One region of the Paenibacillus sp. GbtcB18 genome, then DNA from elsewhere that is predicted to be linked to it. Evidence: riboswitches for the same ligand, from Rfam matches in the RefSeq annotation. Region 1 holds a riboswitch; the other holds the start of a gene.
The links. Region 1 has a riboswitch for S-adenosylmethionine ahead of KVT34_RS13565 (methionine ABC transporter ATP-binding protein). Riboswitches for the same ligand answer to the same signal wherever they lie in the genome.
Positions count from the first base shown of each region.

Region 2: another riboswitch for S-adenosylmethionine. It lies ahead of metA (homoserine O-acetyltransferase MetA); the one in region 1 lies ahead of KVT34_RS13565 (methionine ABC transporter ATP-binding protein).

Region 1 covers NZ_JAGXJX010000003.1:718,751-723,170, forward strand. Annotated here, with positions in the region: gene KVT34_RS13555 (alpha-mannosidase) at 1-400, shown strand, start outside; gene KVT34_RS13560 (alpha/beta hydrolase) at 505-1,284, opposite strand; SAM riboswitch class I at 1,411-1,531, shown strand; gene KVT34_RS13565 (methionine ABC transporter ATP-binding protein) at 1,615-2,643, shown strand; gene KVT34_RS13570 (methionine ABC transporter permease) at 2,630-3,289, shown strand; gene KVT34_RS13575 (MetQ/NlpA family ABC transporter substrate-binding protein) at 3,325-4,176, shown strand; gene KVT34_RS13580 (sugar phosphate isomerase/epimerase family protein) at 4,253-4,420, opposite strand, start outside.
Region 2 covers NZ_JAGXJX010000004.1:235,564-239,983, forward strand. Annotated here, with positions in the region: gene KVT34_RS14815 (trans-sulfuration enzyme family protein) at 1-43, opposite strand, end outside; gene KVT34_RS14820 (aminotransferase class I/II-fold pyridoxal phosphate-dependent enzyme) at 40-1,209, opposite strand; gene metA (homoserine O-acetyltransferase MetA) at 1,248-2,192, opposite strand; SAM riboswitch class I at 2,278-2,407, opposite strand; gene corA (magnesium/cobalt transporter CorA) at 2,922-3,860, shown strand; gene KVT34_RS14835 (peptidoglycan D,D-transpeptidase FtsI family protein) at 3,956-4,420, opposite strand, start outside.

The sequences.
Region 1 (4,420 bases):
GGATCAGGGGCATCATGCCTTCACCTATTCCCTGCTGCCCCACCGTGGAGACTGGCTGCAGGGCCAGACCGTGAAGCAGGCCTGGATGCTGAACAGCCCGCTTCGGGCCTCGGAGGGAACCGCAGAGGTTCCGTGCCGTTCGATGTTCACCTTGTCGGGAGACACCGCCATGATCTCGGCCGTCAAAAAAGCCGAAGATTCCGACAAAGTCATCGTGCGTGTTCACGATTACTCCGGAAGCCGCAACGCGCTGGAGCTGACAAGCGATTTCCGCATCGCTTCCTGGCGGGAAACGAACCTGATGGAGAAGCCCGAAGGGCCGGTCGTCCATGACGGAACGATTTCTTTTGTTCTTCAGCCTTATGAAATCAAAACGTTCGAGATCGATCTCGAGGCATAAACGTCCGGCGCGAAACCCGGCGTACAGCAAAAAGCTTCCCAGCCATGCGGCGGGGAAGCTTTTTGCTCGATTGCGGCTTGCGGCCCGTGTGACGGCAATGCGTTCTACTCGGTCTGACGCTTGAGCGGAAGCCATTCCAGAACCCGGCCGATCTGCTGATCCCAATAGCTCCAGTCGTGGATTCGCCCCTCTTCCTCTTCATAAAGGAGGGGAATATTCAAACTTTGCACATAATCCCGGAAGGCGATGTTTTCCTCGTACAGAAAATCATCCGTCCCGCAGCACTGGTAAAGAGCCGGCAGCTCCGTCTTCTTCTCCGCCGCATAACGGGCCAGCGCGAACAGATCGCTTGCTCTCAGCAGCTCCTTGTTTTTTCCGAACACGAGCCGGAAATCTTTGGGGAACCGCTTTTCAATCTCTTTCACCTGCGTGACGCCCGACAAACTGGCGGCTGCCGCGAACTGATCCGGCTTTTTCAGCGCCCATTTGAAAGCCCCGTAGCCTCCCATCGACAGACCGGCCACGAAATTGTCCTCCCGGCGGTCCGACAGCGGAAAGAACGAGCGGCATACCTGCGGAAGCTCTTCGGACAGAAACGTCCAGTAATCGTAGCCGTTCTCCATGTCCGTATAAAAGCTGCGCGCCGCATTCGGCATCACGACGGCCAGCCCGAGAGGAGCCGCATAACGCTCGATAGCCGTTCTCCGCATCCAGATCGTATCGTCGTCCGACAAGCCGTGCAGCAGATACAAGGTCGGGTGCCTGTGGCCCGCCGCGCTTCCTTCCAGCCCGATTTGGCCGGTCGTCCGTTGAGGCAAAATTACCTGGATTGAAGTTGACATACCGAGTACTTCGGAATAAAAATCACATTGGATGAAAGCCATGCCGCACATCTCCTACTTGTTTATATTTACCTGCGGTAAAATAACCGTTGACTTCAAAAAAACCTTAGGTTATACTCGGAATTGTCGTTTTACCGTCTAATTTAGGACAACCTCATACTATACCGATTCTTATCAAGAGTGGCGGAGGGACAAGGCCCTGCGAAGCCCGGCAACCGATCGCAGCAATATGCGCGATGACAATGGTGCCAATTCCTTCAGGATCCAGGCGGATTCTGGCAGATGAGAAGGTCGTTTTCGATACCGGAAAAGCCCTTTTTGTCTTTACAAAACGGGCTTTTTCTTATTTTCAAGCAAAAGAAGGTGAAGCAATTGATCGAAATCAGGAAGCTGCGCAAGCAATACGGCAGCGGATCCCGCATAACACACGCCCTGCAAGAAATTAATCTCACGATTGATAAAGGTGAAATTTACGGCATTATCGGCCATTCGGGCGCCGGCAAAAGCACTCTGCTCCGGACGATTAACCTCCTGGAGCGCCCGACCGAGGGCAGCGTCATCGTGGACGGCGTTGACCTGACGGCCCTCAGCACCAAGAAGCTTCAAGATCAGCGCCGCCGGATCGGCATGATCTTTCAGCATTTCAATCTCCTCTCCTCCGCCACGGTGGAAGAGAACATCGCGTTCCCGCTTCGCCTGGCCGGTACGGCCAAGTCGGAAGCCCGGCGCCGCGTCGGCGAGCTGCTTGCCCTGGTCGGGCTGACCGAGCACGGCAAGAAGTACCCGGCCCAGCTGTCCGGGGGCCAGAAGCAGCGTGTCGGCATCGCACGGGCGCTTGCGACGAACCCGCACGTCCTGCTGTGCGACGAAGCGACTTCCGCACTCGACCCGCAGACGACGAATTCCATTCTCAATCTGCTGCTGGACATCAACCGCAAGCTGAAAATCACCATCGTGCTCATTACGCACGAAATGCAGGTCATCCGCTCCATCTGCGACCGTGTCGCCGTCATTCATGAAGGCCAGATCGTGGAGCAGGGGCCGGTGGCGGAAGTGTTCCTGAAGCCGCGGCACGACGTAACCCGGCAGTTCATCGAACAGGTTGCGGATTCGGTCGAAATCGACAAGCCCGACGCGGCGGGAGTTCCTGCCCAAAACGGCACCGTGCTGAAAATCACCTTTCTCGGTGAAACTACGTACGAGCCGATTTTATCCAGAACGGTCCAGCAGACTGGCGTGACGTTCTCCATCCTGCAGGGAACCATCTCCCGGATGAAAAACACGCCTTACGGCCAGCTCGTCGTTCGTCTGCAGGGTCCGCGGGATGCGGCGGAGAATACGATCCGCCTTCTGCGCGAGCACGGCCTGGATGTGGAGGTGTATTCGAATGGATTGGTCTAAAATCGATTGGAGCGAAATCGGAATCGCCACGAACGACACAATGATGATGCTCGGCCTTTCAGCCCTGTTCACGTTCGTGATCGGGCTGCCGATCGGCGTGCTGCTCTACCTGACTTCGAAAGGAAGTCTGCTGGAAAACCGCACGTTCAACATCGTCATCTCGTTTGTCGTCAACGTGCTGCGTTCTTTCCCTTTCATCATTCTGATGATCGCCGCGATCCCGCTGACGAAGCTTCTCGTCGGCACTTCCATCGGCGTCAAGGGAACGATTCCGCCGCTTGTCATCGCGGCCGCACCTTTCTTCGCGCGTCTCGTCGAGACGGCTTTGCGCGAGGTGGACCGCGGCATTATCGAAGCCGCCCAGTCCATGGGCGCGGGCCGGTTCCAGATCGTCCGCCGCGTCCTGCTGCCGGAAGCTCTTCCCGGCCTCATCGCCGGCATTACGATCACCACCGTTACGCTCGTATCCTACACGGCCATGTCAGGTATGGTCGGCGGCGGCGGCCTCGGTGACCTGGCTATCCGCTACGGGTACCAGCGGTTCCAGACGGAAGTCATGATCGCGACCGTCATTATTTTGCTTATTCTCGTGCAAATTTTGCAGATGATCGGAGACCGTCTCGTTCTCTATTTCACGCGCAAATGATGCGATAGATAACCCAATCCAAGGAGGAAACCCTGATGAAAAAACGTTCACTGATCGTCTTGTTTCTAATCGTCGCACTGACGGCTCTTGCAGCCTGCGGCAAACAAAAGGCAGAGCCTTCCGCTACGGCTACACCGGCTTCGGGCGCAGGCACCGGCGAAAAAGCTGCCGTTACATTGAAAGTCGGCGCGACTGCCGTACCGCATGCCGAGATTCTGGAGTCCGTTAAAGACAAACTGAAAGCGGAAGGCGTGAACCTGGAAATCAAGGTGTTCACGGACTACGTTCTGCCGAACACGCAGCTTAACGAAAAACAACTGGATGCCAACTTCTTCCAACACGTTCCTTACTTGGAGGAGTTCAACAAAAGCAAAGGCACTAAACTTGTCAGCGTAGGTACCGTTCATATCGAACCGTTCGGCGGCTATTCCCGTAAAGTAAAAGCGATCGGCGAACTGAAAGACGGCGCAACGATCGCCATCCCGAACGATCCTTCCAACGGCGGACGCGCTCTCGCTCTTCTGGAGAAGAACGGCCTGATCAAGCTGAAAGAAGGCGTCGGCATTGCCGGAACCGCGAAAGATATCGTAGAAAACAAAAAGAACTTCAAAATCAAAGAACTCGAAGCGGCTATGCTGCCGCGTGTTCTGGACGAAGTCGATCTTGCCCTGATCAATACGAACTACGCGCTTGAAGCGAAACTGGTGCCTGCCAAGGACGCTCTTTTCGTAGAAGACAAAGATTCCCCTTACGCCAACATTATCGCGGCTCGCGAAGACAATGCCAAATCCGATGCGGTTCAGAAGCTGATCAAAGCTCTGCAAACGCCTGAAGTGAAGAAGTTCATCGAAGATAAGTACCAAGGCTCCATCCTGCCGGCGTTCTAAGAACGACGAACAGGAACGAAAAACCTTTCCGCCGGATAACCGGCCGGAAAGGTTTTTTTATTGGCATCTTGCCGGTTTAGCGATAAGCCTTGATAAATTCGACGGCTTTGCGGATATCTTCCGCAGGATCGTCGCCCACTTCGCGCTCAATCGTCAGGTAGCCCTCATAACCGATTTCTTGAAGCGCCTGGAAGTAGCGGTCGAAGTCGACCTTGCCTTCACCAAGCGGCAGCTCTTCGAACAG
Region 2 (4,420 bases), on a different contig from region 1:
CGAAGTGGATAATTTTCGTTCCTAGTTTTTTGTCGGTACTCACGCCTGATTGTCTCCTTCCACCTCAGCCTGTGCTTGTTCCAGCGCCTGCGCCAGGTCGGTAATAAGATCGTCCACATGCTCGATGCCGACCGAAAAACGCAGCAGCCGGTCGTCGACGCCTACTTTTTCCCGGATTTCCAGAGGAATGTCGGCGTGCGTCTGAACGGCCGGGTACGTCATAAGCGACTCCACTCCGCCGAGGCTTTCCGCGAATGCAATAAGCTTAACGTGCCTCAGAATCGGCTCCACTAAACGCGCATCCGCTACCTTAAAGGAGAAAATTCCCGTGTTGCCGGACGACTGCCTGTTCTGGATCGCATAACCCGGATGGGATTCTAGCGCCGGATAGTATACATCGGTTACAAGGGGATGCCACTGCAGATAACGGGCGATCGTCGTCGCGTTATGTTCGTGCCTCTCCATGCGCAGAGCGAGCGTTTTCATCCCTCTCATAAGCAGCCAGCTGTCCTGCGGACCGAGCACGGCGCCGATGGAATTGTGCAGGAACGCCACTTTCTCCGAAAGCTCCTGTCCTTTGGTCACGATCAGACCGGCCAGCACATCGTTGTGGCCGCCCAAATATTTGCTCGCGCTGTGGATGACGATATCCGCGCCAAGCTCGATGGGACGCTGCAGATAAGGTGTGAGCAGCGTGTTGTCAACGATGGAGAGAATCTCTTTGCTCTTGGCCCAGCCGCAGACGAGTTTCAAGTCCGTCACCATCATGAGCGGATTCGTCGGCGTTTCGATCAGAATCGCCTTCGTGTTCGGGCGGTAAGCTTCTTCCAGCGCTTCGACGTCGTTCGTGTCCACATAGGAAGCGCTCACGCCGAAGCGGGACATGATCTGCTCCAGCAGACGGTATGTACCGCCGTAAAGGTCCAGAGACACGATAAGATGGTCTCCCTGGCTGAACAGCGTGAAAACGGTCTGCAGCGCCGCCATGCCCGAAGAACAGGCAAAACCGGCGTCTCCGGATTCCAGATCGGCAATCGCATCCTCCAGCACACTGCGGGTCGGGCTTTTCGTGCGGGCATAATCGAATCCGGTGCTTTCTCCAAGACGCGGATGACGGAACGCGGTTGCCTGGTACACAGGGAAGCTGAGCGCTCCGGTCGTTGGTTCGGAAACCGAACCGATTTGGGCCAATCGACTTTCGATGTTCATGCGTGGAATCTCTCCTTTAAGGTATCATTCGTTCTATATTATAGACAGGCACTAAGCGCGCTGAGTTCACGACCCGCATTAAGATCATACGGCGTTTCCTGGTAAACGTAATAGTTCAGCCAGTTGGAGAACAGGAGATTCGCATGCGCTCTCCACGTGATCATCGGCTTCTTGCTCGGATCATCGTTCGGGTAATAATTTTTCGGGATCTCCACATCCATGCCTTTATTGACGTCGCGGTCGTACTCCCATTTCAGGGTCAGCGGATCATACTCGGAATGCCCCGTTACGAAAATTTGCTTGCCGTCCTTCGTCGCCACGATATAGATGCCGGCTTCTTCCGATTCCGATAAAATCACGAGCCGCTCATCCTTCTCGATGTCTTCACGGCGCACTTCCGTATGTCTCGACTGGGGAACGAAGAAGAACTCGTCGAACCCGCGGAGCAGCTTCACGTTTTCTTCCGTAATCATGTGCGGGAAAACACCGAACACTTTTTTGTCGACCGTGTACTTCGGCACATCGAAATGATGATAAAGTCCGGCCTGGGAAGCCCAACATATATGAAGCGTCGAAGTTACGTTGTCTACGCTCCAGTCCATGATGTTCTTCAGCTCATCCCAGTAATGAACATCCTCGAAATCCATTTGCTCAACGGGTGCCCCGGTAATGATCATTCCGTCGAATCTTTCGTCTTTGATATCTTCAAACGTTTTATAAAACATCTCCAAGTGCTCGAGAGAAGTGTTTTTAGAGGTGTGGGTTTTAGGATGCAGCAGGACAAATTCGACCTGAAGAGCCGTATTGGACAGGAGACGCAGCAGCTGGGTTTCCGTCGTTTCCTTCGTCGGCATCAGATTCAGAATCGCAATCCGCAGAGGGCGGATATCTTGATGGTAAGCAACCGTCTCATCCATCGCAAAAATATTTTCTTGGTTCAGCACTTCTTTAGCCGGAAGATTATCAGGTATTTTAATCGGCATCGGTCATTCCTCCTCGAAAGAAATTAAAACAGGCCTCTCTCAAAAAGTTGAGAAAGGCCTGTTCATCCCTATGCAACATGCTCCTCTCTCATCTCCCAGAAGCCGCTAATCATACGGCTCCCGCAAGAATTAGCACCGTGCATTGCCCCTCGGGGGTTACAATGTCGGTTGCCGGGTATCATCGGGCCAGTCCCTCCACCTACTCTTGATAAGAAAGTTTATTCAGTTATCTCCTATCTTAAAGGTTACCGGGCAAATGTCAAGTGCTTTTTGAAAAGTTGCACATAATAAACTTGCTAAGCAAAAAATGAATGTCTTCCCTAACGTTCGCAGCTTTTGGCGCATGTGTGGCGTCTCATGACGGTTGCCTCCTTGGCGCAGTCCGTATTCCGTATAAACCCTCCAAGCTGTTTGTCCGATCGTTCGCCCGAACCTCATCCCCTTCTCCGGCATAGGATAAAAAATCCCCATACTACGGGGATTAGCAGGAGAAAAGTACCAGAGTTTGATGCTTGAATCGTGGAAAATGTAGGTATATACTAGACAAGTATTCGACACGGAATGATAAAGGGGGGAACATACGGATGGACGGGGACCGACCGAGAAGTAGACGCTTTACCCGGTACGATCAAAATCGAATAGCAGCGAACCGGGGCCGGCACTCCAGCGTCCGTAGTTTCCCTACGGGCCGGAGTGCTGTGCGCCGTTTCGCATAAAGAGGTGAAACGGATGAAAACACGCCTGGTACACAAGGGCGCTTTTACGCTGGTTGATGACATTCACGAAGCGCTGACACCACCCGAATCCGGTTTTTACTGGATCGATGCGGATGTGGACGATCTGGAGCAGCTGCAGCCGCTCTTCCATCTTCACGATCTGGCCGTAGAGGATTGTCTCAGCGAAGAAGAACAGCGGCCCAAAATCGAAATTTACGACACGCACTATTTTATTGTAATCAACAGCATCCGGTTTGATGATGAAGAAATCTTTCTTCGCGCGCTCAATATTTTTCTGGGCAGGCATTTCATCATTACCGTTACGAGACAGAAAATCCAGGAGCTTCGTGCCATCAAACCCTTTCTCTGGGATGAAGAAGTTAACAGCCCGGACCGCTTCCTGTATCATCTGGTTGACCTCGTCGTTGACAACTACGTCATTGTCGGGGACCGGATCGAAGATAAGATCGAGAAGCTTGAAGAAGATATCCTGATGCACACGAAAAAATCCCATTTGAACGAAATCGTCGGACTCCGCGGGGAAATCTTGTGGCTGAAAAAAATGCTTGTGCCGCAGCGTGACGTAGTGGCGACATTAAACCGCAAAGAACTGAAGCTGATCGATAACCAGTTGCAAAAATATTTCGGCGACATTCACGAAAATGCCGTCAAAATCGTCGACACCTTCGATACGCTCCGCGATCTCATGGGCAACTTACGAGAAGCTTATCAGTCCAGCGTAGCGAACCGCGCGAACGAAATCATGCGTATTTTTACCGCACTGACCACAATCTTTATGCCACTGACCTTTATCACCGGTATTTTCGGAATGAACTTCACCGATATTCTCGGACTGCTGACTGTTCCATATGCGGATTTATTCATTTTCGGATTTATGGGTGTACTCGGGCTGTGCATGTTCCTACTCTTCCGTAAAAAAGGGTGGATTTGACTATGCAGAATGACGACGTTGACCTAACAAAGCATCGGCTTCCATTGTTCTTGACCAAGAACGAAATGGAAGCCGATGCTATTTTTGTGCCTTTTTTATTTTTTGGGTGTGCTGAGACCGCCGACATACTGGTCGTAGGCTTCGTAAATCTTGGCCGCGATCGGTGACGCCCCGTAACGGCCGTAACCGCCTTCCGGCACGATAACGGCAACGGCCAGCTTAGGATTTTGAGCGGGCGCGAAAGAAATGAACACCGCGTTATCGACAGTTCCGCCAGAAACCTGCTGCGTCGAAGTACCGGTTTTACGGGCAACGGTATACGGCAGTTTGTCGATGCCTTCCGCTCCGCTTTTCATCCCGTTGATGACCGTATCCCAATAGACTTTGGGAAGATCGACTTGATTCAGAATCTCAGGTTCATAGCCTTTGACGACCTTGCCGTCGGAATCGAGGACCTCTTCCACGAACTGCGGTTTCACCCGCTTACCTCGGCTACCAAGAGTAGCCGCAAATTGGGTAAGCTGAAGTGTGGTATATTTGCCGTTCTGACCCCAGGATGC